2 linked regions of the Planctomyces sp. SH-PL62 genome follow. The protein of the gene in region 1 interacts with the protein of each later gene in a pairwise test. Links are inferred from orthologs where the notes say so. Each region holds a gene or a part of one and is shown on either strand. Other genes may lie near its edges. The genes, in order: VT85_RS04145 and priA.

What was found.
Region 2: the proteins of VT85_RS04145 (region 1) and priA interact in binary tests that used the Escherichia coli proteins (3 or more experiments, as listed by UniProt). The link is inferred for Planctomyces sp. SH-PL62 from one-to-one orthologs.

The regions. Positions count from the first base shown.
Region 1 is NZ_CP011273.1:1,047,660-1,062,336, reverse strand. Bases 1-2,771 are described here. They hold VT85_RS04145 (single-stranded DNA-binding protein), read left to right. Parts: upstream 1-991; coding sequence 992-1,552; downstream 1,553-2,771. Other genes in these bases: rplI (50S ribosomal protein L9), read left to right, coding at 1,957-2,466; rpsF (30S ribosomal protein S6), read left to right, coding at 431-838; pth (aminoacyl-tRNA hydrolase), read left to right, coding at 1-388. In the rest of the region: dnaB (replicative DNA helicase), read left to right, coding at 2,778-4,214; VT85_RS04130 (hypothetical protein), read right to left, coding at 4,234-5,796; metG (methionine--tRNA ligase subunit beta), read left to right, coding at 6,157-6,489; VT85_RS04120 (hypothetical protein), read left to right, coding at 6,661-8,280; VT85_RS04115 (alpha/beta hydrolase), read left to right, coding at 8,280-9,035; VT85_RS04110 (YbdK family carboxylate-amine ligase), read right to left, coding at 9,025-10,176; DNA repair protein RecN, read left to right, coding at 10,602-12,308. UniProt on the Escherichia coli protein: Plays an important role in DNA replication, recombination and repair. Binds to ssDNA and to an array of partner proteins to recruit them to their sites of action during DNA metabolism. Acts as a sliding platform that migrates on DNA via reptation.
Region 2 is NZ_CP011273.1:172,761-187,681, reverse strand. The notes cover bases 4,702-7,716. They hold priA (primosomal protein N'), read left to right. Parts: upstream 4,702-5,021; coding sequence 5,022-7,412; downstream 7,413-7,716. Other genes in these bases: nadD (nicotinate-nucleotide adenylyltransferase), read right to left, coding at 4,702-4,887. In the rest of the region: VT85_RS00715 (TRAFAC clade GTPase domain-containing protein), read right to left, coding at 563-2,905; VT85_RS27245 (hypothetical protein), read right to left, coding at 3,157-4,155; more of nadD, read right to left, coding at 4,288-4,701; VT85_RS00695 (PEP-CTERM sorting domain-containing protein), read left to right, coding at 7,867-8,517; VT85_RS00690 (sigma-70 family RNA polymerase sigma factor), read left to right, coding at 8,783-9,475; VT85_RS00685 (serine/threonine-protein kinase), read left to right, coding at 9,459-12,623; VT85_RS00680 (WD40 repeat domain-containing protein), read left to right, coding at 12,641-13,345; VT85_RS00675 (PEP-CTERM sorting domain-containing protein), read left to right, coding at 13,561-14,271; VT85_RS00670 (Gfo/Idh/MocA family protein), read right to left, coding at 14,362-14,921.

The sequences.
Region 1 (14,677 bases):
GCCCGATACGTTCATGAACCTGAGCGGCCGATCCGTCGGCCAGGCGGTCCGGTTCCATAAGCTCGACCTGTCGGACCTCATGATCGTCTGCGACGACCTGAACCTGCCGGTCGGGAAGCTCCGGATCCGCAAGGGGGGCTCCGACGGCGGTCAGAAGGGCCTCCGCGACGTCGCCGCTCACCTCGGCACCCACGAGTTCCCCCGACTTCGGATCGGCATCGGCGAAGCCGCCGAGGGTCAGGCCGTCGACTACGTCCTGGGCCGCTTCCGAGGGGCGGAGCGGGCCCGGATCGACGACTCCCTGATCCTCGCCTCGCAAGCCGTGGCCGTCTGGGCGACCCAGGGGGTCCACGAGGCCATGAATCGCTTCAACGGATCAACGACCTAACACCGACTTTCACGAACGCGGAATCAACGGAGGACTCGTCACTTGCCCGTCCACACCTACGAAGGCATGTTCCTTCTCGACAGCACCAAGGCCGCGGCCGCCTGGGACGACACCGTCAAACAGGTCCACGACATCCTCACCAAGTACGACTCCGAGATCGTGGCCAGCCGCCAGTGGGACGAGCGTCGCCTCGCCTACCCGATCGACGGCCACAAGAAGGGGACGTACCTCCTGACCTACTTCCGCACCGACGGCTCGAAGCTGAAGGAGATCGTCTCCGACTGTCACCTCAGCGACGTGATCCTTCGGGAGCTGATCCTCAAGGTCCACCCCAAGCTCGAGGAGCACCTGGTCAACCAGGCGATGACCTCGAACCCGAACGTCGACGCCGAGAACGGCCACGACGACGACATGGACGACCGCCCTCGCCGCCGCCGCCGCGAGGACTGAGCACCGTCGACCGGATAGTCGCTCCGCCCCGCACCCCCGTCGCAACCGCATCCATCGACGCGCGAAACGACTTGCAATGTAGGGAACAACCGTTTACCCTGTCTTCCAGGGTCACTTCGCGCTTCGGGAATCGGACGGGAAAGGAGCGGGGCCATGCCGGACTTGAACCGCGTGCAGCTGATGGGTCGTCTGACGTTCGACCCCGAACTGCGACGCATCCCCAACGGGACCGCCGTGAGTGAGCTGCGGATGGCCATCAACCGCTCCTGGCAGGGACGCGACGGCGAGCGCCGCGAAGAGGTGCTCTACATCGACGTCACCGTCTGGGACCGCCAGGCCGAGACCTGCTGTCAGATCCTCCGCAAGGGGAGTCTGATCTTCGTCGAAGGCTCGCTCAAGATGGACCAGTGGGACGACAAGACCAGCGGCGAGAAACGCTCCAAGATCCGCGTCCAGGCCGACCGCGTGCAGTTCCTCGACAGCCGTCGTGAAGCCGGCGGCGGCGGGGGCGGCGGTTACGGCGGGGACGAGGAATTCAGCCCTCCCCCGGCCCGCGAATCGTCCCCGCCCCGACGCGGCCGGCCGGAATCGGCGCCGGCCCCGGACCGTGGGTTCGACAACGGGCCGTCCCGAGGGGGGGGCTACGCTCCGACCAACACCGGCGGCCGTTCGACCGTCGCCCCAGACCAGGGGGACGACGACATCCCGTTCTGACGACCCGCCGGACGGGACGCCGCGGCGGCCCGGACGCGCGGCGAAACCGAATCGGGATGGCGCACAAACGTCCCGCTTGGAGTTTCCGGCCCGATCGGTTTCAATCGACTGCTTGCGCGTCGCGGTTGATCGGGAGGCCCCCGCCTCCCGCCGCGCGACCCTTCGAGCGGCCCGCTCGAATTTCCCAGTGGTTCGTTCGTTTACGGCTCGGCGCGGCTCTGCGGATGAGAGGATGGGGGAGGACGGCCGACGCTCCTCAAGCCCAGCGCGTGCCTTCAGGATCGAAAGTGACATCGACAATGGCGAAGACTCAATCCAAGACCTCGAAGCCTAAGTCCTCGGGCAAGGCCAAAGGGGACGGTTCTAAGAAGGCCGCACCGGCGGGTCCGCCCCGGCGTCCCGGCGTGGAACGTCGCCAGAACCACCCGCTCCGCGCCAAGAACGGCCACATGAGCATCATCCTGACCCACGAGGTCCCCTTCCTGGGACGCCCCGGCGACCTCGTCAAGGTCCGCCCCGGCTTCGCCCGCAACTATCTGATTCCCCAGGGCTTCGCCACGTTCGCGACCCCGCACAACCTGCGGGTCGTCGAGAAGCACCGCGAGCGGCTCCGCGAGCTCGAGGAGGCGCGCCGCGCCGACCTCCTGAACCTCGCCGCGCAGATCGCCCAGCGCTCGCTGACGATCGAGGCCAACGCCAACGAGGAAGGCCACCTCTTCGGCTCGGTCAACGACGTTCAGATCGCCGAGACGCTCAAGAGCGAAGGCTTCCCGATCACGGCCGAGAACGTCCGGATCGAAGGCCCGCTCAAGGACCTGGGGCTCTACACGATCAAGCTCCACCTGGGCCAGGACATCTACACCGAGGTCAAGCTCTGGGTCGTCCCCACGCACACCGAGGAAGCCGCCTCCTGAACGGCTCCCTCCCGCTTCCCAGGGCGTCGCGACGCGATCTCCGCGTCCGACGCCCTTTTTCGTTTCACGACGGCTCCCGCGCCTGACGTCCCCGGCCGCCTCTCGCCACGCCGGCCCGACCGCCCGACCAGCGCCGGCAAAGCTTCGCGCCCCCTCGCGACCCGATCCCGCCGCCTCTGGGTTTCTGCTTTTCGACGATGTCGACGGCGAAGAACGCCGATACAATCGTTCAGGCGATATGTCTTCGAGCGACTCCCCATGCGCCGACCTCGGGGATCGCCGGTCGAGGTTTCCAAGGAGTGGATCAGGTCATGGCGTCCGCCCCAAGCTACAGCAACGGCGTCGGCAGGGATGGCAGCGGGTCCGGCGGCTCGTACGCGAAGGCCGATTCCGGGCCGCTGGCCGACCGCCTGCCGCCTCAGAACCTGGACGCCGAACGCAGCGTCCTCGGCGGCATCCTGCTCGACAACGACATCCTTCACGACATCGTCGCGTTCCTGACCCCGGACGACTTCTACCGCGACGCCCACCAGCTCGTGTATCGCGCCGTCCGCGAGATGTACGACGACGGCAAGGCCATAGACGTGGTTACGCTGGCCGACGAACTCGACCGCCGGGGCCAGCTCGCGCAGGTCGGCGGCGACGACGCCCTTTCCGAGATCGCCAACAGCGTCCCGCACGCGGCCAACGCCCGCTATCACGCCGAGATCGTCCGCCAGAAGTCGGTCAGCCGCCAGCTCATCCAGAGCGCCACCGAGATCATCCGCGACGGCTATTCCAACCTCTACACCTCGCAGCAGCTCCTGGAGACGGCCGAGAAGAAGGTCTTCGCCATCGCCGAGGATCAGATCAAGGGGCAGGTCCACGAGCTGCAAGGCGTCCTGTCCGAGGCGATGGACCGGATCACCAAGCGGACCGAGGAGACGCACGTCGTCACCGGCGTCAGCACCGGGTTCATCGACGTCGACGACATCACCACCGGCTTCCAGCCCGAGCAGCTCATCATCGTGGCGGCCCGCCCCGCGATGGGCAAGACGGCCTTCGCCCTCAACATCTGCGCCAGCGCGGCGATCCAGCACCAGGTCCCCACCCTGGTCGTCAGCCTCGAAATGGGACGGCTCGAACTCGGCGAGCGTCTCCTCAGCGCCCAGGCCCGGGTCGATTCGAACAAGCTGCGGACCGGGCGGGGGATGGATTACCGCGAGATGAGCAAGCTGGGCAAGGCGTACGGCGAGATCGCCTCCGCCCCCATCCACATCGACGACACGCCCTCGCGCAACATGCTCCAGATCATGGCCTCGGCCCGCCGCCTGAAGATGCGCCAGGGCCTCGGCCTGATCATGATCGACTACATCCAGCTCATCGACTCGGACGAATCACGGGACAGCCGCCAGGAGCAGATCGCCAAGATCAGCCGACGGCTCAAGATGCTCGCCCGAGAGTTGCACGTCCCGGTCATCGCCCTGTCGCAGCTCAACCGGGCCGTCGAGAACCGGGAAGACCGCCGCCCGCGCATGGCCGACCTTCGCGAGTCGGGCGCCATCGAACAGGACGCCGACCTGGTCCTGCTCCTGCATCGTCCCGACTACTACGATCCGAACGATCAGCCGAACATCGCCGAGGTCATCGTCGCCAAGAACCGAGCCGGGCGGACCGACACCGCCAAGCTCCACTTCGTCAAGAACCTCACCCTGTTCGAAAGCTCGTCGAACATGGAACAGCCGATCGACGTGGGCCGACCCTTCTGATCTCGTCGGCCCCGCCCGCTCATCGCTTCGGCCTCTCCGACGTCGAGCCCGGCGACACCCCCGGCATTTGCCCACGCTTCGGCGGGGGCCAGGTTTCGCCCGGGTCGAGCCAGGCCGGGCGCGGCGGCGGTTCCAGGAACAGGTAACGAGCGAGAGCCTGCCGGACCTGGTCCGGATCGACGGCCTTCCCCTTCTCAGGTAGATCGAGCAGATCGACCGCGTCGTAGGCGTCGGGAAGCTCCGGGGCGTCGACTCGGCCGATCGCGGCGCGGACCGCGTCGAGGCCGATCCCCATCGATAGCGCCGTCTTCTCCGCCAGGTCGAACCGGCGAAGGTGCCGACGCTGATGCTCGGCCTCGTCCATCATCACGGCGTTGGTCCGCATCCTCTGGAGTTCGGGGATGGGAAACCGCGCCTGTTCCGTCGCCGTCAGCGGGGGGGCGCTGTTGAACCAGAGGTCCTCCACGCGAGGCCGGTTCAGCGCGACCAGGACGGCCGCAAAGGCCAGCACGCCCATCGCCGAGGCCCGCGACAGCCCGACCGGGGGCCGCGACAGCCGCCGCGACGATTCGGCCGTCCTCGGCCCCGACCACCAGCCGGCCGCGAACAGCACGGCCCCCACCTGCGGCGCGACGTGATACCAGGGGACGATCATGTCCACATTGATCGTTCGCAAGTACCTGTAATCCAGATACCCGCGCACCGTCCACTCGACCAGATAGCTCCCGACCAAAAACGCCGCGCCAGCGATCTCCATCGGATTGCACGTACGGAACCCGCCGCGACGGAGCCGGCTCGCGGCCCAGAGGCCGACCAGCCCGATCGTGAGCAAGGCCCCCTGCCCCGCGGTCGTCTCGACCGCCAGCCCGAGATTCCCCAGCACGAGGCTCTCCGGGATCGCCTGCATGGTGTGAAACAGCCCCTCGACGGGCCGGGCGGCCTCGGCGGCCGTCCGGCCGTGGAAGCTGACCCGACTGTCCACCTTCCCCGCGCCCAGGCCCAGCGCCAGCCCGACCGCGAGGACCGTGGCCGCGATCGGCGCGGCCGCCGCCCGCCGCGACCGTCGGCCGTCGAGCCAGAGGTAGAGCGCAGCCGAAGGTCCCGCCAGATGGCCGATCGTCCAGAACCAGCCGGCGCACGCGGTCGACGCCATGCAGAGCGCCAGCGCCGGCCGCGATCGCGACCGCCGCCACTCCTGCGCGTACCAGAGCGCCGCGACGGCCGCGAACGAGGCCCAGAGCGGCTGACCGGCCGAGTACCACGTCGCCGGCGCGAGCATCAGGGAAGTCGTCCCGGTCGCGACGGCCGCCGCGGCTCCGACGACCTCGCTCCCCGTCTCGCGGGCCGCGAACCGGCCGACCAGCATCATCGTCGCCGCCAGGATGCCGTACGACGCCACCGCCAGCACGTCCGGCACCCGCTCCAGGCTCCCGGCGCAGGCGACCAGGAACCACGTCACGACCCGCCAGGCCGGCACGATGTGCGTGTTGTGCGGCATGAACAGATTCGTGATCGTCCGCCCCAGGTCGCGCGAGGCCGACACATAAGCGAAATCGTCGCTGTAGACCCGATAGACCGCCATCGGATCGCGCGCGATGTGCCCCGTGGCCAACGGCGCGACCGGGTCGAAGAACAGGACCCAGGGCGCGGCCAGGATCGCCCCAGCAACGCCCCCTCCCCCACCGACCGAGTGGCCGACGCATCCAGGAATCGACCCGCTGAAACCCGCCGGACGCTCTCGACATCGTGTTGAAGCTCCGTGACCGTTGAACCGGCTCCCATCTTACACGACGACCGCCTCGAACTCCGAGGCCCGCCTTCCCCACCTCCGCCCCGGGGTTTCGCCCGCGTTTCGTCTTGGCTTTCCGGGCGGCTCGGGTCAGAATCAGAGTCGCATCGAGCGAAATCCCGACCGTCCCCCTTTTGCGAGAGACCGAGGACCGTGGCCGACCCCATCACGTACGACGACTTCGCCAAGATCGAACTCCGGGTGGCCAGGGTGCTGGAGGCTCGACCCCATCCCAACGCCGACAAGCTGCTGCTCCTCCAGGTGGACGTGGGCGGCGAGCCGAAGCAGATCGTGGCGGGCGTCCGCCAGCATTACACGCCGGAACAACTCGTCGGCAAGAACATCGTGATCGTCGACAACCTCGCGCCGGCGATGCTCCGCGGCGAGACGTCCAACGGCATGCTCCTGGCTGCGACCTCGGGCGAGAAGGTCATCCTGCTGACCGTCGACGACGCCGAGTGCGTCCCCGGCGCCAGGATCAAGTAAGAGGCCATCCCGAAGCGGGTTCGCCCCCCTGTTCTGGGCGCCTCCCACGCTCGGAGTTCCGTGCAGGGTGCCACGGGTCGTACGCGACCCGTGTCCCGTAGCGCCCACGGTCCATCTCCTCGCAGGAATTTCCCGGACTGTCGCTAAGTTTGAAAGCCGAGGCGCGTCCGCTTGCGTAGAGACCTCGGCGATTTCCAGACGCCGCCGGAACTGGCCGCCGCGCTCGTCCGAAGGCTCGGGCCGATCGGCGACCGCTGGTCCCGCGTGCTCGAACCGACCTGCGGGCGAGGGGGCTTCCTCAAAGCCGTCCTCGCCTCGCCGACGCCCCCGCGCGAAGTGATCGGCGTCGAGTTGCAGGCCGAGTACTGCGATCAATCGCGCGCGGCCCTCGGCGATCAGGCGACGATCCTCCACGCCGACGTCTTCGACGTCGATTTCGCCCAGCTCCCGTGGACCGGCGACGGGCCGATCCTCGTCGTCGGCAATCCCCCGTGGGTCACGAACGCCGAGTTGGGGAAACTGGGGAGCGGGAACCTCCCCGCGAAGAACAACGCCGCGAAGCTCGGTGGCCTCGACGCACGCACCGGGGCGGCCAACTTCGATCTCGGCGAGGCCGTCTGGCTCAAGCTGATCACGGACCTGGCCGATCAGGCGCCGACCATCGCCCTGCTCTGCAAGACGGCCGTCGCGCGTGCCGTCCTCCGGCGACTCGATCGGTCCGGCCCACCGCTGGCCGCCGCCGAACTCGTCGAGATCGACGCGCGACGCTGGTTCGGCGCCTCGGTCGGGGCCTGCTTCCTGACGATCTCGCTGGGCCAGACTGATCAGCCCGGATCGGGACGCGTCCTCGTCTTCCCCGATCCCGGATCGAAGGCCCCGGTACGCTCGATGGGGACGGTCCGGGGCCTCTACGCGACCGACCTCGACGCCGCGCTCGCGCACGAGTTCGCGATCGGCGAGAGTCCGGTCGTCTGGCGGCAAGGGGTCAAGCACGACGCCGCGAGCGTCATGGAGTTGACCGCGGAGTCGCCCGGCGGCCTGCTCCGCAACGGCCTGGGCGAGATCGTGGAAGTCGAGCCCGACCACGTCTACCCGCTCCTCAAGGGGGCCGACCTGAAGCGGCCTGCGCGCGAGCGGCCCCAGCGCGGCTTGATCGTCACCCAGGCGAAGCTCGGCGACGACACGCGCGATCTCGCCGCCGCCGCACCGAGGCTCTGGGCTTACCTCGAACGCCACGCCGACCGCTTCGCAAGGCGGCGGTCGTCGATCTACGAGGGTCGGCCGCCGTTCGCCCTGTTCGGGGTCGGCCCTTACACGTTCGCCCCGTACAAGACGGCCGTCGCCGGGCTCCACCGGCCGACGCGATTCCGAGCCGTCGGCCCGGTCGACGGCCGACCGACCGTCCTGGACGACACCTGCTACATGCTCCCCTGCCGTTCGGCCGCCGAGGCCGCCGTGCTCGCCGCCCTCGGCGACGACCCGATCACGCGCGGGCTGCTCGCGGCCTTCACGCCCGAACACGCGAAGCGGCCGGTGACCAAGGCCCTGCTGGCGCGGATCGACCTGGGCGTCGTCCTCGGCCGAGCGGACCGCCCGGCGCTGGTGGCGCGCGCCCTCGCGGCGCTCCGAGACGACCTTGGGCTGAACGCCGACTCGCCCGAAGCCTCGGCCGATACGATCGAAACCGAGATCGAGCGCCTCGCCCCGTTGCTTTCCCCGGCCGACGCCCCGACACTGGACCGATCCCCGACGAACCGCGTCACCCGCCCCCCAGCAGCCGAGGACTCGTGATGGCCTTCGCCACGATCCAGTATTTCAGCCGCTCGCTCTCGAAGGCGTCGGCCTTCAACGTCATCTTCCCGGACGACCCGGCCATCCCCCGACCCTGGTCGACCTTCTACCTCCTCCACGGACTCTCCGACGACCACACCATCTGGGCCCGGCGCACCAGCCTCGAACGGTATGTCAGCGGGCTGCCCCTCGTCGTCGTCATGCCCGACGGCGGGCGAGGCTGGTACACGAACGCCGCCGAGGGCTACGCCTACGAGGACGACCTCACGAAGGACGTCCTCGGCCTCGTCGAACGCACCTTCCCCGTCAAGGCCGAGCGCGCAGGCCGCGCGATCGGCGGGCTCTCGATGGGAGGCTACGGCGCGGTCAAGCTCGGGCTGAAGCACCACGAGACGTTCGCCAGCGTGAACTCCCACTCCGGCGCCCTGGCCTTCCTGCGGACCGACCCGGCCGAGAACAAGAAGCTCAGCCCGGAGTTCGAACGGATCTTCGGCAAGGAGCCGAAGGGGGGGCCGGAAGACCCGTTCGCGATCCTCGAAGGGATCGACCACGGCCGCATCCCGGCCCTCCGGATCGATTGCGGGACCGAGGACTTCCTCATCCAGCACAACCGCGACTTCCACAAGTTTTTGGAAGACCGCCACGTCCCCCACGAGTACGAGGAATTCCCCGGCAACCACAACTGGGAATACTGGGATAAGCATATCCAGGAAGCGATCGCGTTCCACGCCCGGAACCTGAAGCTCAAGCCTTGACCTCGACGTCGACGCCCTCCTCGGCGAGCACGTCCTCGCCGGCGAGGAACCGGACGACGTCGGTCAGCCGGCCCGTCTTCGCGAACACCTCGCGCTGACGGGTCGCGCCGTCGGGCCGTTCGGCCATCGCCCTCGCGTGCTCCAACCAGTGCGAGCAACCGAGGTGCTCGGCCGTCGGCGCCAGGGTCTCGGTCATGCGCCGGACGGCATCGCGGGCGACCTCGTTGCCCCCCGTCTCCGGGTCGACAAGGACCGCATCGAGCCCGTGGCGAGCGGCGCGCCAGCGGTTCTGGCGGATCATCAGGCGGCCGAACTCGTTCAGCTCGGCCAGCTTGAACCCCTTGTCGCTCGCCATGTGGTGGATCAGGCACTGGATCAGGGCCGTGAGGCCCTGGACCGAGGCCAGGTCGGTCGGCATGTCGCAGATGCGGACCTCGACGGTCCCGAAGCGATCGCTGGGACGGACGTCCCACCAGAGCTCCTTGGTCGTCTTGATCGAGCCGACAGAGGCCAGGTGCTCGGCCAGGCGGACGAACGACTCCCAGTCGCGAAGGAACGGCGGCTGACCGCCGGTCGGGGCCACCCCCATCACGTCCAGGCGATACGAGCTCAGGCCGGTGTCGCGACCGCACCAGAACGGGCTGTTGGCCGATAGCGCGAGGAGCGTCGGCAGGTAGTGCGAGACCCGCGTGCAGGCCCGCGCCGCCGTGTCGCCGTCGGCGACCCCGACGTGGACGTGCAGGCCGAAGGTCAACTGGCGTCGGATCGTGTCCTGGTTGTCCTCGATCAACTGCGCGTAGCGATCGCTCACCGAGATATCCTGATCCAGCCAGTATGAGAAGGGATGCGCGCCCCCCCAGGCCACCTCCGCCCCGAACCCCACGGCGTGCTCCGACACCATCGCCAGCTTCGCCGCCAGGTCTCGGCCCACCTCGTCCACGTCCCGACAGATCCCCGTGTTCACCTCGACGCAGCACTGGTAAAGCTCAGGCTTGACCGACTTCGCGAACTCCTCCGGGATCGTCCCCAAAATGTCGTCGCCCACCGGCGACAGATCCTTCGTCTCCCGGTCGATGATCTGCATCTCCAGCTCGACGCCCAGCGTCGGCCAGTCGCTCCCCCGAAACGGTTGGACGGGCATCGCTGCGCCCCCTGCTGTCAGACTGTCGGAAAGGTTGTCACGGACCCCGATCCGTAGGCCGGCGGGTCTCTGGAAGGCTGTCATGCATTTCTCACGCCGGAAATCCGGGACGATCGAGGACAGCCCGAACGACTTCGTGTTGCCGCAGAGAAACAAAGCGACATCGCAGCCCGATTTCGACCGCCTCACCGTTGCAAATCGCTCCGGAGACTTAAATTATGTCGGGGGATCGAGAGCATGAACGACCCCCACCGACGACCGCCGTCCACCCGACTCCTCTTCCCGATCCTGGCCACCTGAACCCTGGTGTCCAAATTTTCATTGAGTCCATCTGGATAGTTCGACGGCGCATGGCAAAATGAAGGGCGAGCGAGAGGGTTTCACCCCGACCCTGGTAATCGGCGGGGGGCTTGGAGGCCCGGAACGTGCTACGCGAACTCTCGGTTCAGAACCTGGCGACGATCGAAGACGTCCAGATCGCGCTGGAGGACGGCTTCTGCGTCTGGAGCGGCGAGACCGGTGCGGGCAAGAGTCTCTTGCTGTCGGCCCTCGGCCTGGTGCTCGGCGGCAAGGCGTCGGCCGACCTGGTGCGGGCGGGGAAGCCCGAGGCCCGCGCCGGCGCCGTCTTCGAGATCGAGCACCCCACCTTGCGGGCCGATCTCGAGGAGATCCTCGGGGCGTCGCTGGAGGATGGAACGCTGATCGTCAACCGTCGCGTCTCCGCCCAGGGGAGGAGCGCCGCGCAGGTCAACGGCATGCCGGTGACGATCGCCACCTTGCAGAAGCTCGGCGAGCGGCTGATCGACGTCCACGGCCAGTTCGAGAACCGCGCGCTCGTCGATCCCGACCGCCAGCGGAGCCTCCTCGACGCCTTCGGCGGCCTGGAAGAGCTGCACCAGGCCTACGCCGAGGCCCGAGGCCGGCACGATCAGCTCCGACGCGCCCGCCAGGCGCTCATCGACGCCACCCAGGCCCGCCAGCGCGAGCGGAGCCTGCTGGAGTTCGAGCGAGGTGAACTCGCCACGCTCGCACCCAGGTCGGGCGAGCACGACGAGCTGGTCCAGGAATCCCACATCCTCGCCAACTCCGAGGCTCTCCGGACCGCCGCCGTCGACGGCCACCGGCTCCTCTACGAGGCCGACCGCTCGGCGCAGGAGGTCCTCTGCCGGGTCGCGCGGTCGCTCGAACCGCTCGCGAAGGACGTCCCCGAGCTGGCCGACGCCGCCACGACCCTCGAACGGCTCGCCGACGAGACCCGCGAGGTCGCCTACACCCTCCGCGACCTGGGGCAAGGCTGGGACGAAGACCCGGAGCGTCTTGAAGACGTCGAGGCTCGGCTCGCCCAATATCGCAAGCTGTCGAACCACTTCCACCGCGAGCCGGACGAACTGGCCGCTCTCAAGGCCGAGATCGAGGCCAAACTCGCCGCCATCGAGCGCGACGAGACCGACCTGAAGGAGTTCGACAAGCCCCTCGCCGAAGCCTGGGCGGCCCTCAAGCGGGCCGCCGCCGCGCTCTCCGAGGGGCGTCGCAAGACCGCCAAGGATTTCGGCAAGGCCATCCAGGCGCGGCTGAAGTGCCTCGGCATGGACCGGGCCCGGCTCTCCGTGGAGGTCGAGTTTCGCGACCTGGGGGACGACCCCACGGCCCCCCCGCCCCCCGAGTCCGGCGCGGACCGCGTCGAGATGATCTTCCTGGCGAACCCCGGCGAGGTCCCCCAGCCCCTCCGCAAGATCGCCTCCGGCGGCGAGCTGTCGCGCGTGACGCTCGCCGCCAAGGCCGTGCTGGCGGCCGTCGACCGCGTGCCGACCCTGGTCTTCGACGAGATCGACACCGGCGTCGGCGGTCGGCTGGGCTCGGCCCTGGGGAAGACGCTCGCCGACCTGGCGAAGCATCATCAGGTGGTCTGTGTCACCCACCTGCCGCAGATGGCCAGCTACGCGCACAAGCAGTGGGTCATCCGCAAGCAGGTCGAACGGGGCCGAACCCGGACCACCATCGCCCCCCTCGCCGAGACCGAGCGCGTCGCCGAACTCGCCGCCATGCTCCGAGGCGACTCCGCCGTCGAGAGCACCCGCCGCGAAGCCCGCGAAATGCTCCGCGAAGCGCGAGAAGCCGTCGGCGTCGCCTGACCGGGCCGATCGAAAAGCTGCCGAGCCCCTTTTCCGTGAGGGAAGGGACTCGGGCGGCGGACTCCATCCTCATTCGGATGGTCTCAAGCGTCGGCGGTGCGCATCCCCGGTCGGCCGACGCGGGAGAGGAACGGTCGGGGCGCCGCGGCGCGTGGCGAACGGTTGGCGAACGCCTCCGCTGCAAGGGCTCGCCGCGCCGGGGGGGCGTCGAACGGGCGTCGGTCGAGGTGGCGAGCGGCGCCGTCGCGACGGCCGGGGCGTTCGTCGCCGTCCAGGTCGACCAGCCCGAGGATTCGATCGAAGTCGACGACGAACCCGAGGCCGGCGTGCCGTAGACCTGGATGTCGTAGAGAGAGTAGTTGTTCGACCCCGCGCTCGTCCGGGTGGCGAAGATCCGCACGAACCGGCCGGAGCCGGACAGTTCTCCCTGGATGTCGGGGCCGGGCCGGGCGTTGCCGACGAGCGAGCGGATCGAGGTCCAGTTCCGGCCGTCGTCGCTGACCTGGATCTGGTAGTCGACCGCATAGGCCCGCTCCCACTCGAGCGCGACCGCGGCGAGGTCGTACCGCGCGCCCAGGTCGATCGCGATCCAGCCGTTCGCGTCGGGTTGGTTCCACTGGCCGCTCGACCATCGGGAGGCGAGGTTTCCGTCGATCGCCATCGAGGGGGCGTAGAAGTTGCCCTCGTTGCTCGACGAGGTCGCGACCTTGCCGGTGACGAGGTTGGTCATCGGCTGGCCGTAGACGTTGAAGTCATAAAGCGAATAGTTGTTGTTGATCGGGCCGGGCTGGGTGCACAGGACCCGGACGTAGCGGCCGACCCCGTCGAGATCGGCGAAGAAGGCCGGGCCGGCGGCGCCGGCGCCCTGGACGGACCGGAGCGTCGTCCAGTTCTTGCCGTCCACGCTCGACTGGATCTGGTAGCTGGCGGCGTAGGCGGTCTCCCAGACGAGCCGCACGTCGCGGATCGCCGAGACCGCGCCAAGGTCCACCGAGAGCCAGGCGGCCTGCGAACTCTGCATCCACTGGCCGCTCGACCAGCGCGTGGCGGCGTCGTCGTCGAACGCGCCCGACGGGCCGAACTGGGGGGACTCGGACGAGGTCGCCGTCGCGGGCTTTCCCCGGGCGAGGTCGTTGAGCCGGGCCCCGGACACCTGGAAATCGAACAGCGAGTAGTTGTTCGAGCCGGCGCTCGTCCTGGTGGAGTAGACGCGGACGAACCGCCCCTCGCCCGAGAGGCCGGAGAGGACGACCTGGCCGGGAGTCTGGTTGCCGGAGACGGTCTTGACGGTGGTCCAGGCCGAGCCGTCGTCGCTGACCTGAATCTGGTAGTCGACCGCGTAGGCCTGCTCCCAGTTCAATCGGACTTCGCTGATCTGGTAGTAGTCCTGGAGGTCGACCGCGTACCAGGCGTTCGAGGTGCTCTGCATCCACTGGCCGCTCGACCAGCGGCTCGCCGAGGAGAAGTCGACCCCGAGCGCCGGGTTGTACGACCACGACTCGATCGACGAGGCCGACGCGGGCTTGCCGGCGGCGAGGTTCGTGGCCGGGCGGATCTCGACGGCGTCGACCTTGGCGTCGCCCTTGACCCCCTTGAACGCGAGCGTGATCGTCCCGGAGCCGTCGGCCTGGACGATGAGGTCGCGGGCGACCGCCTTGTTCCCGCCGCCGGCCGCGGCGAAGACGTCGAGCGAGTAGATCCGGGTCGCGCCGTTGACGAGGACGTCGAACCGGCGCTGGTCGGGGCCGTCGTAGAGGGTCTCGGAGAAGTCCAGCCGGACGTGGTAGGACGCCCCGGCGGTCAGGCCGTTGATCCTGTACGAGAAGGCCGAGCCGTGGCGATCGGTCCGGAAGACGCTCGCGGCGGGCGGGGACTCGACGCCGCTCAGGTCGACCGTCGCGGTGGTGGTCGAGGTCGAGCCGCCCTGGAAGTAGGCGTCGGCCGAAGACCCCGAATCGATCACGATCGAGCCGTTGGGCGAGGCGAGGCCGTGGATAGCCCGCGAGACGGCCGCGGCGGGGTCCAGGACGCCCCCGGTCTTCGACCAGGCGCCGACGCCCTGGGACCTGGGGGCGGCGGTCGATTCCAGGACGTCGAGCACCTGCCGGGCCGTCGCCGTGGCGGGGAGCAGCTCGTGGACGACGCCCGCGACGCCCGAGGCGTAGGCCGCGGAGTAGGAGGTGAAGCCCTCGGGCCCCGCGTACGCGCCGAGGTCGACGTGGATCGGCCCCCAGCTCGAAGCCGGCGTCAGGTTCCCGTTCGAATCGACGGCCGCCGCGACCAGGACGTTGCCGGGCGTGGGCCGGGTGAACGAGTAGAGCGAGTCGTCGGCGTAGGGGGGGAAGACCGGGATCAGGTCGATGTTGCGG
Region 2 (14,921 bases), 880 kb from region 1 along the record:
CTTCCTCCTTGGCTGACGCGGTGACGAGCACCGGGGCCGTCGACTCTTGTGTTCGTCCGCGACGACGTGGGACCGTCGCGATCATGCCTTCCCCCCCTCGCGGGAGAAGGTACCCGTGCAGCGGCGGATGAGACCAAATCGCCTCGATCACCGACCCGTGGCGCCCGAGGCCGCTCGCCAATGACGATTCATCAAAGCAACTACGTATGAGGGGCGGCCAGCCCGAGGGCCGGCACCGTTTCGGTTGATCCGCGATGATGGTCCCCCTCATCGGCTTCCGGCCACCTCCTCCCACCACGGGAGAAGGCAGGATTGCGCGAGCCTTCCTCCGGGCGATGGCCCGGCTCCGTAATCGGTCGGGAGGGCGCATTGTGAGGATGGCGGGTTGCGCTTCGGAGCGATCGAGAAGGGCGATCGGCTGCGGGGGATCGATGCCGGAAGCGATGAAAAATCGCCGTTCGAAGCCAATCCCGGAGTCGGAAACCAGCATCAAAACTCAACCGCCGCAACGACTTGCGTCCGATGGCTTCGTTTAACGCCGGTCCAAACGAAGCCATTCCGGTCATTCGGGCCGGGCGAGGGTGGGCATGGCGAAGTCGGAGGTGAAGGTGAGGGAGGTTTGGCCTCCCCTGGCGAATCGGATGGTGTTGTCGAGCAGGCGGAGGGCGAGGGGGTCCCCCTGGCGGCTGTTGAGGACGGCGACCTCGGAGGCGGACCAGTCGTAGTCGATGACCCGGATGGTGACGGGGTCGCCATACTTCCAGATGATCGGCTGGGGGAAGGTGTAGTCCCAGATCGGCCGCGTGGAGTTGGCGATGACGGGGGAGGGGCCGTAGGTCACGCCGCCGACTTCGAGGGTCACGCCCAGGTCGGGGCCGCCGCCGGCCAGGTACTTGGCGATCGACGGGGAGACCTCGCCCCGGCGCAGGGTGACGCGGTAGCCGTGGGGGACGGAGACCTTGTCCCACCAGTCGAGGTACGTTTTGGAGGTGCTGGCGAAGCGGCCGTCGGGATGGTCGCGGAGGTAGTCGCGGAGCCGCCGGGCGACCTCGGCGACGTCGTCGGGGTGGGCCGTGGCGTGGTCGTAGGCCTGGCGGTAGGAGTAGGCGTCCCACTCGCGGAGGATCTTGTCGCGGGCCTCGATCGCCTCGCTGATGAACAGCCCGCCGGTCTGGTGGGCCTTCAGGTAGTCCTGGTACTTCTCGATCCGGGTCTCGAAGCTCGTCGGCTGGCGCTGGGAGTATTCGCGGGCGCGGGCGATGTCGCGCTCGTCCAGGCGGCGGACGTAGTCGTCGAGCCGCTCCTGGACCTCGGACCGATACGGGCTTTCCGGGTGCTCGTTCAGGAACTGCCGCGAACGCTCGATCAGGTCGGCGAGCGAGGCGTTGGGGAGGGACTCGGAGCGGACGAGGTCGTCGATGGTCCGGCGTTCGGCGGCGCTTCGACGGGTGGTCAGCTCGGCCTTGAGACCCTGGGCCAGCTTGAGGATCTCGGGGCGTCGGGGGGTGTCGGGGAACTCGCGGAGGAAGCCGTCGAGCGCGGTGACGGCCTTGGCGGGCTCGTCGATCGCCTCCAGGGAATTGGCCTGGGCGTACACCTCCTTCCAGCGCTCGTCGTGACGGACCTGCTCGCGAGACTTCTCGACCTCGCGGATCGCCGGGGCGAGCTGGGGGGCCTGGTTGCGGGCGGCCTCCAGCCGCGCTTCGAGATCGGGGACGACGGTCCCGGCGGCGATCTGCACGCCACTGGCCTTGACGCTCCACTCGGCCTTCTTGTTCGCCGCCTCGCGGGCGAGCCGGGGGAGGACGTAGGGGAGCGTCGGGTGGCCTTCCAGCAGGTCCGCCCAGCGCCCGGCGACGGCCGTGGCCGTATTCCCCGGGTCGCGCTCGAACGCCGAGGCGACGTGGTAGCCCCAGTAGTCGTAGCCGACCACCACGCCCGCCAGCAGTGCGAGGGCGCCCGCGAGCTTCGCCGCCCGTCGCAGCGTCCGGCCCCGCTCCCGACGCTTCAGCCGGGCGCGGAACTCGTACGTCCGGTTCGATCGGGGGTAGCGCTTCTCGTAGGCGGCCAGGCAGCGCCTGAGCCTCGGGAGGTCGCCGGCGGCGAGGTCCCAGAGCAGCTCCATCTGGGCGCGGTCGCGGGTCTCGAGCTGCTCGGCGACCCAGCCCAGCGGGCCTTCGAGGCCCATCGGTCGGATCTCCGACGGCGGCCGGTTGCCGTCCGAGCCGGTCCCGAACGAGCTGACGGCGAAGATCACGCCGTCGGGCGCGTGCTGGCGGAGGGCGTGGCGGGTCATGCCGTACTGGCGGTCGACCAGGGCCTCGACGAACGCCTCGTCGGCCGTCGAGCCCCGCCCCTCGCGGGCGAGCACCCGGTCGAACTTGGTCAGGAGCAGGGCGACGGGGCGGTCGGTGCTGATGTCCTCGGACCGCTCGATGTACCGCTCCAGCAGGTTCTCGACCTCCTGCTGGCGGCGCCGGCGCTCGGCGGGGTCGTTGGAGCCCTCGGGGTCCAGGCAGAGGAAGACGGCGTCGCAGCCGGCGAAGAACTCCTGGATCGGCTCGTCGGTCCCCAGGGTGACGTGCTCCCCCTGGTAATCCTTGACGATCAGCTCGAACCGAGCGGGGCCGTGGTACAGCCGCAGGTGCAGCTCGGTTTCCGAGAGGGTGCCGGTGGTGGACTGGCCGGACTCGATCTGGGCGATCTTCTCGGCCAGGTACTCGGCGGTCGGGGGGTCGGCGGCGGCCAGGCGCACGCCCGGCACCTGCCCCCCGGCGGCCTGCCGGTAGAACATCGCCAGCAGGGTCGTCTTCCCGACGTTCCGATGCCCGAACAGGGCGATCCGCTTGGGGCCCGTGAGCCGGGCCTCCAGGGCGTCCAGTCGCGCGTTGCGGCGGTTTGACACGCTCGTCCCCGATCTCCTGAGCCACCAGACCAGACGTGAGGGCGTCCATGCCCACGGCGGAAGGGCCGTCGAGAGTTCGCGGCCGCTTGCTGATGATCGACCGTTTCGACCCTCGACCCGAGCGTCCCCGGCCGGGCCGAGGGTCGCGTCGGGAGGGATGCTCAACCCCCGTCGAGTTTACCGCCGGGGGGAGCGGACCGCTTCCCGCGTTCGATACGAAAGGGGAGGGCGGGTGGTTCGATGCCGATCGTTCAGGCCGAACGTCGCGAGACGGCCTTGCGGAACAGCCAGAGGGCTCCGGTGAACGGCCGGAGCATCGTCCGCATGGGCATCCCCAGGACGACCAGGAGCGCCCCGCACGCCACGAGCCCGGCCAGGATCACGCCCAGCTTGCGGAAGACCAGGAAATCCAGCCCTCGGCTGGCGAGGGCCTCGCCGATCGAGGTCTCCAGCCCCTGGGCCAGACCGCCGCCGACGGTAGTCGCCAGGGTCACGCCGGCGCGGGCGAATTCGCGGGCGGCGTACTCGGTGGCGCGTCCGGTGTAGTCGATGAAGGCGTCCGGGTTGGCGTAGAAGGCGGCCAGCACGCCGGCCGCGGCCAGCTTCTTCTTATGAGGAAGGACCTGGGTGGTCAGGAACTCCCAGCCCCCCCGGCCGGTCTTGCGCAGCACGCCCAGACTCTCCGGACCTTCCTTCGCCAGCACCTCGGCCACGTCGTCGCCGAACGTCCGCACGGCGGTCAGCCCCTCCGGGCCGAGCCGGCCGATCATGGCCTCGGCTTCCTGGGGATACCGCTGGGCGATCCGACGGGCCGACTCGCCCATCTCGACGACCACCCGCTTCTCGGCCGGCTTGAGCGCCGAGAACGTCCGCAGGGCGTCGGCGTCGCGGCCCACGAGCTGGCCGAAGCGGCTCTCCAGCAAAAGCTCGCTCGGGTTCTCGACCCGACGCGCCGCCGCCGCGAATTCGTCCGACTGCTTGACCAGGCCTTCGAGCCCTTCCTCGGTCCCCTTCGCGAACAGCTTGCCGCCGCCGCGGGCCTCGATCCGGGCGGCGTCGCCCGTGTGCAGCACCGCCTTGCCCCCGCGAGCCTCGACGATGATCTGCTGCACGACCTCGTCCAGCCAGGAGAACGCCCCCGCCCGCGCCGGGGACGACGTCCCGAGCACGGCCGCGGCCAGGGCCAGCCCGAGTATCCGAATCAGGCCGAGCCGGCGAGCCGGCTGCCCGCTGTGGGAGAGGAGCAGCATGTTCCCTTTCCTTCCGCGCGTGTTCCGAGAACCAGAGGAAGTCGATTCGGCCGAAGCCATCCTCTATTGTATCGCCCGAAAGGTTTTCCAAGGTGAAGCCCGCTCGATTCCGAAAAATCGCCGGGCGATCGGTCAGGGGGCCTCGCGATAGAGCTTGTGGGCCTCGATGTAGGCTTCCACGGCCCTCGGGGTCTGGTAGCGGATGCTCCGGCCCTCGGCGAGCCGACTCCGGAGGCCCTGGGAAGCGATACCGATCGGGGGGATCGAGACGAACTGGAGGGGTCGGGCGTCGGGGCCGAATAGCGAAGCGGGAGGGGGCTCAACGTCCGATCCCGGCCGGTTCGCCACCACGATCGTCGCCGTCGCGGCGATCTGATCGGGCTGCCGCCAGGTGGGGAGATCGACCAGGCTGTCGCCGCCGATCAGGAAGAACAACTCGTCCTCGGGGCGTTCCTCCCGGATCTGGGCCAGGGTGTCCACGCTGTAGGAGGGTCCCGGCCGGGTCGCCTCGATCTCGGAGACCTCGAACGCGTCATTCCCGGCGATCGCCAGCCGGGTCATCTCGATCCGATGATGGACCGCCGACCGTTTCGCCCCGCGCTTGTGGGGCGGCTCGTTCGCGACCACGAACCAGACCCGATCCAGGCGGCAGGCCTCGCGGCACTGCTCCGCGAGGATCAGATGCCCCAGGTGGATCGGATCGAACGTCCCGCCGTAAACCCCTAATCGCATGGACGAGCAAACCCCCTTCGACCCGACGGAACCTCGACCGCGGCCGTCTGGACAGGCGTGCAGAAGTTCGACGGTTCGGCGTATAATCTCGATAGTCAGCCGACGGCCCGGAAACTCGACGATAGGTTCGCCCGATGAGCGTTGTCAATCAGGATGATCGGGACGGCGAGGCCGCCCGTCCCTCGGGAAGGTTGGTCCGCCCCCCGTCGTGGTTCGGCGGCGAGGACGTCGCGCCCGCCGAGCGCGGGGGGCTGTTCATCGAGGTCGTCGTCAATCGGGCGTTCGACCAGGCGCTGACCTACGGCGTCCCCCGCAAGCTGGTGAGCGGGGTCCAGGTGGGCCAGCGGGTGCGGGTCCCCCTGGGGAAGCGGGGGGGGCTGGTGACGGGCTACTGCGTGTCGGTCGGCCTGCTCCCGCCCGAGGGGCTCGACCCGTCCCGGATCAAGAACATCGCCGAGATCCTCGACCCGGTCCCGCTGATCGACGCCCGGATGCTGGAACTGACCCGCTGGATGGCCGGGTACTACCTGTGCTCGTGGGGCCAGGCGCTCGACGCCGTGGTCCCGGCCGGGGTCCGCAACCAGGCGGGGACGCGGATCGGCACGTTCCTGGTCGTCCCCCCGGAGACCCTCCAGGCCTGGCGGGACGGGACCCTGGAAGCGACCCTCACCGCCAAGCAGGCCGCCGCGATCGACGCCGTCTGCCGGGCCGAGGGAGACATGCTCACCGTCTCCGACGTCTGCCGACGCGCCAAGTGCGGGCCGGGGGTCGTCGCCGGCCTCCGCCGCGACGGCCGCCTCCACACCGTCAAGCGCCGGCTCGCGCTCGACGAGGCCCGCAAGGCCGCGAAGGACGAGGAGGCGGACGCGACGGCCCAGGCCCCGGCCCCGGCAGCCGCCGAGGCGACCGAGGCCAAGCCGAGGCTGGCCCTCACGCCCGAGCAGCAGGAGGCGATGGACGCGCTCTCGCCCGCCTTGCAAGGGGACGCGTTCGCCCCGTTCCTGGTCTTCGGCGTGACGGGGAGCGGCAAGACCGAGGTCTACCTGTCGGCCATCGAGCAGGTCGTCGCCCGAGGCCGGGAGGCGATCGTCCTGGTCCCCGAGATCAGCCTGACTCCCCAGACGATCCGGCGCTTCAAGCGTCGGTTCCGGCGGGTCGCGGTGCTCCACAGCCACCTGAGCGACGTGGAGCGGCACCGCCACTGGCGGAACATCGCCCGGGGCGAGATCGACGTGGTCGTCGGCGCCCGCTCGGCCATCTTCGCCCCCACCCGCCGCCTGGGGCTGATCGTCGTCGACGAGGAGCACGAGAGCACCTTCAAGCAGGAGACCGCCCCCCGCTACCACGCGCGCGACGTCGCCGTGAAGCGGGCCCACCTGGAATCCGTGCCGGTCATGCTGGGCTCGGCCACCCCCTCGCTCGAATCCTGGTCGAACGCCGAGCGCGGGCGATACACGAAGATCGACATGCCCAGCCGCGTCGAGGGGAGGCCGATGCCCGCCGTCGAGCTGATCGACCTCCGGCATGAGAAGCACATGACCGGCGGCCTGAGCGACACCCTGCGCCTGGCCATCCACCAGGCGCTCGACGACGACGGCCAGGTGATCCTGCTGTTGAACCGCCGGGGCTACAACACGTTCATCATCTGCCCCAAGTGCGGCGAGGTGGTGAAGTGCCGGCACTGCGACGTGGCGGCGACCTTCCACAAGGGGCGTCGGCTGCTGATCTGCCACATGTGCGACGCCGAGCGGCCTTGCCCCCCCGCCTGCCCGTCGTGCCACGCCCCCGTGCTCCACTACGGCGGGATCGGGACCGAACGCCTGGAGCGCGAGGTGGCGATGGAGTTCCCGTTCCACGCCGCCCGCCGGATGGACTCCGACACCATGCGCCGCCACGGCAGCCATGAGGAGGCCCTCGCCGCGTTCAAGTCGGGAGAGGTGCGGATCCTCCTGGGGACGCAGATGATCGCCAAGGGGCTGGACTTCCCGAACGTGACCCTGGTCGGCGTGGTCGACGCCGACGTGGCCCTCCACCTCCCCGACTTCCGCGCCGCCGAGCGGACGTTCCAGCTCGTGGCGCAGGTCGCCGGCCGCACCGGGCGGGGCGACCGCAAGGGGAGGGTGCTGGTCCAGACCTACAGCCCCGAGAGCCCGGCCATCCTCCACGCCGCCCGCCATGACTACGAGAGCTTCGTCACCCAGGAACTCCCCCATCGCTCGGCCGTCCTGGCCTCTCCCTACGGCCGGATCGTCCGGCTGCTGGCCCGAGGCCGCGACGAGGGCCGGGTGAAGGCGTACCTCGACGAGCTGACGACCGTCCTGCGGGCGAAGGCCGATCCCTCGGTGCGTTTCCTCGGCCCTTGCCCGGCCCCCGTCCTGAAGATCAAGGAAGAGTTCCGATTCCACCTCCAGCTCCGGTGCGCGACGCCGGGCCCTCTCCGCTCCCTCCTGCACGACCTTTCCAATCCCCCGCTCCCCCCCAAAGTCGAGCTAGCGGTCGACGTGGACCCGGTAGGGATGCTCTGATCGGGCCGGAGTCCGCCTATTCGGACGCGGTTCCTGCAGGGGGCGGGGCGACTCGGCTTTCGGACGAGGGAAATTCACGGAATTTCCGACAAAGCCCCAAAGTCGCGTTTACAGGTTTCCCGACCCGGAGTATTCTCCCCGCCGTTGGCTCACATCACGGACATCTTGGCGAAGAGACTCATGGCGGAGTCTAGGCGGAGGCGGGCATGGATGCGATGGCCTTCAGCTCTCATCCTTCTCCCTTCCCCCCGATCCGTCGCGATCTCGCGGCCCTCCCCAAAGGGGGCCCTCCAGGAAGCCTGTCCGGGTCGTGATCCCCGTGTCTCGCGAAGTTCGATCCGCGCCGCGTCTCAACCGAGCGGGCGAGGCCGTCGCGACGCGAGTCAGAAGCAGCGACCGAGGAACCAGGATTGCGTCGTGACAATCCGATCTTGTTCAGGAGGAAGAGATGAGCATGACTAAAGGATTGACGAGGCTGCGGTCCGCGGCCCTCGCGCTGGGGATGATCGTCGGCACGGGCCTGGGCTCGAACGTCGAGGCGGCCGCGATCCTCAAGTACCAGACCGCCACCGCGATCGACCTGAGCAAGGGGATCAGCGGGCCGAACCTGATCAGCTTCACCCCGGCCAGCGCGGCGGGCGTGGACCTGGCCTCCGGCTCCGTGAACGCCGGCCTGGGGACGTTCGTCGTCGCCCCGCCGGCCGCCGGGTCGAGCACCACCTACAACAACGTCGGATTCGCCATCACGATCCTGCCGCAGGATCTCAACGGCAACCCGCTGACCGCCCTCTCGACGGTCATCACGGGCGTGCTCAACGGCGTCGTCGACAGCCCCTACCACTCGACGGTGACCGCCACCTTCGACCAGCCGATCGACGAGCTGGACCTGGGCACGCAGAAGCTCAGCTTCAGCTTCCCCAAGGGCGACAAGCTCCTGGTGCCCTCGCAGTCCAACGCCGGCCTGACCACGGTCGAGGCCCTCATCACCTCGACGAACACCGAGGCCCCGGTGCCCGAACCGAGCACGATCGCCCTGGTGCTCACCACCCTGGGCGGCCTCGGCCTCCGCAAGTACGTCTCCGGCCGCCGCACCAAGGCCGCCTGAGCCCGGCCGATCGGCCGCTCCTCTCGACACGACGAGTCGTCACGACGACTTTTCCTCCGGACCCCCGGCGATCCTCCCGATCGCCAGGGGTTTTTTCATGCGCCCCGCCCGCCGCCCGCCTTGCCGACCGCCCCAGTCCTCCCCATGATTGATCGGGATCGGGATCGGGATCGAGGCCGCGGGACCGTCACCCTCGGCCGTCGGCGATTTTCGAGGGGTGCACGGTCCGGCCGGCTGCGGGGCGTCGCCTACTTAGATTGAGACGATGAAAGTAGGGGCGACCGCCATGGCCGAGGGGCCGATCGAGCTGCTGACCAGGGCCCGCGCCGGGGAGACCGAGGCGCTCGGCGAGCTGTGCGCGCTGTACCGGAACTACCTGAGGATGGTCGTCCGGACCGGCCTGGGCCCCCGGCTCCGCGAGCGCCTGGAACTCTCCGACGTGGTCCAGGAGGCGCTGGTCGAGGTCGTCCGCCAGTTCCCCCAGTTCACCGGCCAGAACGAGGCGGCCCTGGTGGGCTGGCTGCGGCGGCTGGTGGGCCAGAAGCTCGCCGACCTGGGCCGCTTCCACAGCCGCACGAAGCGGGCCGGGGGGGTGGCCGCGGTCCCGCTCGACGCCCCCTGGGACGGCGGCCGCGCGGAGAAGGGGGGGGACGGGGGGGGCGGCGGACGTTTGCTCGACATGCTGGCCCTCAGCCAGACCAGCCCGAGCGAGGTCGTCAGCCGCCGCGAACTGATCGTGCTGCTGGCCGACGCCTTGGCGGCGCTCCCCGAGGGAGAGGCCGACGTCCTCTGGCTCTACCACGCGGAGGGCCTGTCGTTCGAGACGATCGGCGAGCGCGTGGGGCTCAGCCGGAAGTCGGTGCGAGGCGTCTGGGCGCGGGGCCTCAAACGCCTGAAACGCTCGCTCGAAGGCCCGCCGGGCGGATCCTTGAGGTACGACGATGACCCAGCCGGCTGACGACGCCGCCTCCGACCTCACCCCCTTCGACGACGACGACCGTCTGGGGGAGGCGATCGAGCTCTATCTCGAACTGATCGAGCGCGGCGAGGCCCCGGCCGCCGAGACCTTCGCCGCCCGCTACGGCGACCTCGGGGCCGACGTCCGCGCGGCGCTCGAAGGCCTGGAGCTGGTCCACGGCCTGGTCGGCGGCGGCAGCGGATCGGCCGTCTCGGGGGACTCGGGGCCCGGCCGGAACATCGAGTCGGGCCGCCGGATCGCCGGCTACCGCGTCGTCCGAGAGTTGGGACGCGGCGGCATGGGGACCGTCTACGAGGCCGTCCACGTCGGCCTCGACCGCCCGGTGGCCCTCAAGGTGCTGGGGACCCACGCGGCCCCCGACTCCTCGGCCCGCCGCCGCTTCCTGAACGAGGCCCGCACCGCCGCCGGGCTCCACCACACCCACATCGTCCCCGTCTTCGACGTCGGCCAGGTCGGCGGGCTCTGCTACTACGCCATGCAGCGGATCGAGGGGAGCGGCCTCGACAGCGTGGTCCGCTGGCTCCGCCGCGAGCGCGGCAGCGGCGCGGGACGCTGGAGCGAGACCGGCGGGCGGAACTCCTCCTCCTCCGCCACGAAGTTCCTGCGGGCCTGGTCGCGGGCCTCCTCCGGACTCCCTTGGACGCGACGCTCGCCCGCGCCCGGCCCCCGTTCGCAGATCGCCGACGACCCCACCCCGACCTGGTCCCACGGCCATTCCCTCTCCCGGCTCTCCCGGTCGGGCGCGGCGACCGCGCTGGCCGTCGCCCGCCCCCGCGAGGACGAGTCCGCGCCCCCGTTCGAGCCCCCTCGCGGCTCGTCCTACTACCGATGGGCGGCCCGGGTGGGGCGCGAGGCGGCCGAGGCGCTCGACCACGCCCATCAGCACGGGGTCATCCATCGCGACGTCAAGCCGTCGAACCTCCTGATCGACGCCGCGGGGTCCATCTGGGTCGCCGACTTCGGCCTGGCCAGGCGGCTGGCCGACCCCGGCCTGACCCACCACGACGGCATCCTCGGCACGCCCCGCTACATGAGCCCCGAGCAGGGCCGGACCGGCGTGATCGACGGCCGGACCGACGTCTACAGCCTGGGCGCCACCCTCTATGAGCTGCTGACCCTCCGGCCGCCGTTCGACGGCTCCAGCGCCGCCGAGCTGCTCGACCAGATCGCCGGCCGCGAGCCGGCCCCGCCTCGCGCGATCGACTCCCGAATACCCCGCGACCTGGAGACGATCGTCCTCAAGTCGCTGGCGAAGCGGCCCGCCGACCGCTACGCCACGGCCGCCGACCTCGCCGCCGACCTCGCCCGATTCCTCAACCGAGAGCCCGTCAAGGCCCGGCGGATCAGCCTCCCCGGCCGGGCCTGGCGCGTCTTGCGGCGGCATCCAGGCATCAGCTCGGTCACGGCCGCCGCCAGCCTGATCATCCTGGCGGTCGCCGCGTTCGCCTACCACCGCGTCGTCAAGGAGCGCGACCTCGCCGAGCAGGAGCGGGACCTGAAGGTCGAGGCCCTGCACAGGGCCGACGCGGCGCTCGCCAAGACCGAGGAGGCGATGCGCGAGACCCAGGCCGCCCTGCGGACGGGGCTCTGGCGGCACGCCGAGCTGGTCCGACGCACCGACGCCCCCGACCGCCGCGGCCTGGGGCTCGACCTCTTGAAGCAGGCGGCCGCCCTGGAGCCCGCCCCCGCGATGAAGGCCAGCCTCCGCGACGAGGCCGCCGAATTCCTCATCCTCCGCGACGTCGAGCCCCGCGTCGACCTGGCGACCGGCCCGACCCGCGACGTCGTCCTGGGCGCCGCCGGCTCGCGGCTCACCTCCCTGACCGCCTCGATCGACGGCGAGGAACTGGCGTTCTGGGACGTGGCCTGCCGCCGCCGAGGCGACGCGGTCGCCCTCCGCAAGCTCGCCAGGGTCGACCCCCGCGACGAGCCCCCGCCGTCGGGAGGCCGCGGCTCCGGGGGAGGCGGCGCGTCGCCGCGACGGGGGGGCTGGTGGTGGGGCTGGGGCGATCGGCTCGCCCCCTGCGGCTCGAACCTGGCGGTCGTCCCGGAGGAGGGCGCGTCGATCCTGCTCGTGGACGCCGCCACCGGCGGCCTCGTCCGGGAGCTGGACCGGGGCGCCGGCCGCGTCGTGGGGGTCTTCGGCGAGCCGACCGGCAAGCGGCTGGCGTCCGTCGAGATGGAGGTCGAGCCCCGCGAGGGACCGCCGACGCCCCCTTCCTTCGACAACCTCGGCCCCCGGCGCGACTATCGCGTGGTCCTCTGGGACCTCGAACCCTCCGAACCCCACGCCAGGGTGCTCGACCTGGACCTGGAAGGCCGCTACCCGATGCCCCCGATGGTCGCCGTCTCGGTCGACGGCAAGACCCTGGCCGTGACCGCCTCGGGCGCGACCACCATCCGGCTGTTGTCGACCGAGGACGGCGGCGAGATCCGCGCGATCGAGGCCCCGGCCGACGTCCGGGCGCTGGCCCTGGGGGGGCGGGACCTGCTGGCCGCGGCCTCCGAGGGGACGATCCAGCTCTGGAACCTCGCGAACCCCGACGCCGCCGGCTTCGTCACCAGCCTCTCGTCCTCGCAGAGCCCGGTCGTCCGGCTCCAGTTCAATCCCCAGGGGACCCTGCTGGCGGCGGCCTCGTTCGTCGGCCCCCAGGTGGAACTCTGGGACGCCCTGACCCACAAGCTCGTCGCGGTCCTCTCCGCCGCCGACCCGGTCGCGGACCTGGCCTTCTCGGCGGACGGCCGCACCCTGGCCGCCGGCGGCCGGAACCTCACGACGTCGTCGTGGACGATCCACGAACCGGCCGTGCGGACCCTGGTCGGGGGCCTCGACTCCCGACCCGTCTCGATCGCCTTCCGGGACGACGGCCTGCTGGCGATCGCCGACCTCGCCGGCGACGTCTGGCTCTGGAGCGAGCCCCGAGCCGCGTCCGAGGCGGCCGTCGCGGCCTACCGCCTGTCCGCGGCCCAGTCCGAGACGATCGCCCGCCAGGACGTGGTCGGCCCCCCGTCGCCGCCGTCGTCGGCGCCCTGGCCCGCGCCGGCGACCGCAGGACCCTGGTCCTGGCGCGGGGCCGCTCCCTCTACCTCTGGGAACCCGATCGGCCCGACCGGCTGCTCCCCCTGACGAGGGTCGACGAGGCCTTGAGCGGCCTCGCGCCCCCGTGGGCGTCCGGGCCTTCCGACGACGCCCGCCGGCGGGGCCCGGCCCAGCGCCCCGTCGTCGGCCCCCCCGCGCCCCACGACAAACGCCTTCGCCCCCCCGGGCCGGCGGAAACGCCGCCGTGGGCTTCGCCGTGGGGTCGGCTCCGGTCGTTCCAGATCGCACCGGCCTCCGATCGGCTCTACCTCGTCTTCGGAACGCCCCCGTCGGTCCAGGCGTGGTCGCTGCGACGGACCGAGGACCGGGTCGAGGCGACCGTCGAATCCTGGGTGGACGCCCCCCCCGCCAACCCCTCGGCGATCGCCCTCAGCCCCGACGGCGGCCTGCTGGCGATCAGCGACGGCACCGGCTCCATCGTCCTGATGGACGCCCTTCGGCTCACGGTCGTGGGCCGGATCGCCCCGCGACCGGACGAGCCGGAAGCCGTCGCGACGGCCCTGACCTTCTCGCCCGACGGCCGTCGGCTCGCGGCCGGCTCGCAGCAGGGGGTCCAGTTCTGGGACCTCGACGTCCCCTCCTCCCCACGCCCCTCCTACCGGCTCCCCGGGCCGAGCGGGCGGACCTTCGCCCTCGCCTTCCGTCCCGACGGCCGCCGGCTGGCGGTCCTCGGCGCGGACCCCGCCGTCGAGTTCTGGGACCTCGACGCGCTGGAAGACGCACTGCGGCGGCTTGATCTCGGCGACTGACCCCTCGGAACGTCGCGGCGCGTCCTCGGAACGCCACGCATGGCGGCCCCCGTCGTCTCGGGACGACGCGCGGGGCCGCTTCCGCGCGCGTGGATGGATTTCGGCGACGTCGGCGTCCGGCGTCGGGTCGCGGTCGTAAGAAGCGTGTCAGCGAAGAAAAGCGTGGACGGAATCGAATGGCGGATGAATTGGAAAGCGTGCTGGAGAGCCACTTGATGATGCGATCACTTCTCGGTTCGGTTGCGGCGGTCGTCCTCTCGGCGGGTCTTGGCGCGGGGGCCGCCCACGCCGATGCGACCTTGATCAGCCAGTTCAACGGCGGCGTGAACGTCAACATGACCTATTCGACCGGGAGCGGGACGGGTTCGGAGACCGGCGGCGCGGGCGCCTTCACCCTGACGCCGACCGGCCCCGCGGGTCCCGCGTTCGCCGGCTTCTGCGTCTCGCCCGACGTCCAGGTCGGCTGGGGGCCGGACACCATCTACGCCAGCTCGGTCCTGGAACTGAACACCGTGGGCCAGTCCTTCTTCACCCATTCGAGCTTCTCGGACGTCGGCAACCGGCTGGCCTACCTGCTGGTGACCCACGGCGGCGGCGACTCGACCGCGAATTCCGCCCTGGCGCTGGCGATCTGGTACACCATGGACCAGAACTTCAGCTATACCGGCGGCAACACGGCGGTCAACAACCAGTACTCCTCGTTCATCACCTTCGCCGGCTATGACGGCGGAACGTTCTACGGCGAAGGCCTCGCGAAGCTCTTCGTGATCGACCCGGTGGGCTCGTATCAAAACATGATCGGGCTCACCGGCCAGAACTTCGTGCCCGAGCCCGCGAGCCTCGTCTCGGCCGCGGTCGGCATGGGAGCGATGGGCCTCTTCGGCTACCGCCGGACCCGGCGGGGTGCCAAGCCGCCCGTCGCCTGAGCGACGCGGGCTCTGAAAAAGCGAAGCGACGGCCCCGTCCCCCCATCCGGGACGGGGCCGTTCGCATTCGAATCGCGGCGGGCGGGAGCGTCAGACGACGATCTCGAAGCCGGCGCGCTGGGGGCGGGAGAGGAAGCCGTTGGCCTCGTCGTCGCCGACGATGGCCTCCTTCTCCGGATCCCAGGTCAGCTTGCGGCCGCCGAGGCGGATGGCGATGTTCGCCAGGTGGCAGGTGGTGAGGGAGCGGTGGTGGCTCCAGACGTCCGAGGCCGGCTTGCCCCGGTCGCCGCAGCAGGCGAAGAAGTTCGCCATGTGGTCGTCGTCCAGCTTGCCGTGACGCAGGTCGCGGAGCAGGGACTCGGGGATCGGGTCCTTGTACAGCGCGGCGACCGCGCCGCCGTCGAGGTCGATCCGATCGCGGGTGACGAAGATCCGGCCCCCCTCGCCCTGGAAGGTCACGCCGTTCTCGGTGTCGTCGCGGATCTCCAGCGGGACGCCGTCGGCGAAGGTGGCCCTCACGAGGAAGCTGTTCGCGGTGTTGTAGCAGTCGTCGACGGTCGCGAAGCCCCCCTTGTAGGGGACCGGCAGCACGGCCCGCTCGACCTCGATCGTGGTCGGGCCGGTCTTCTCCTTGTCGAGCCCCCAGTGGG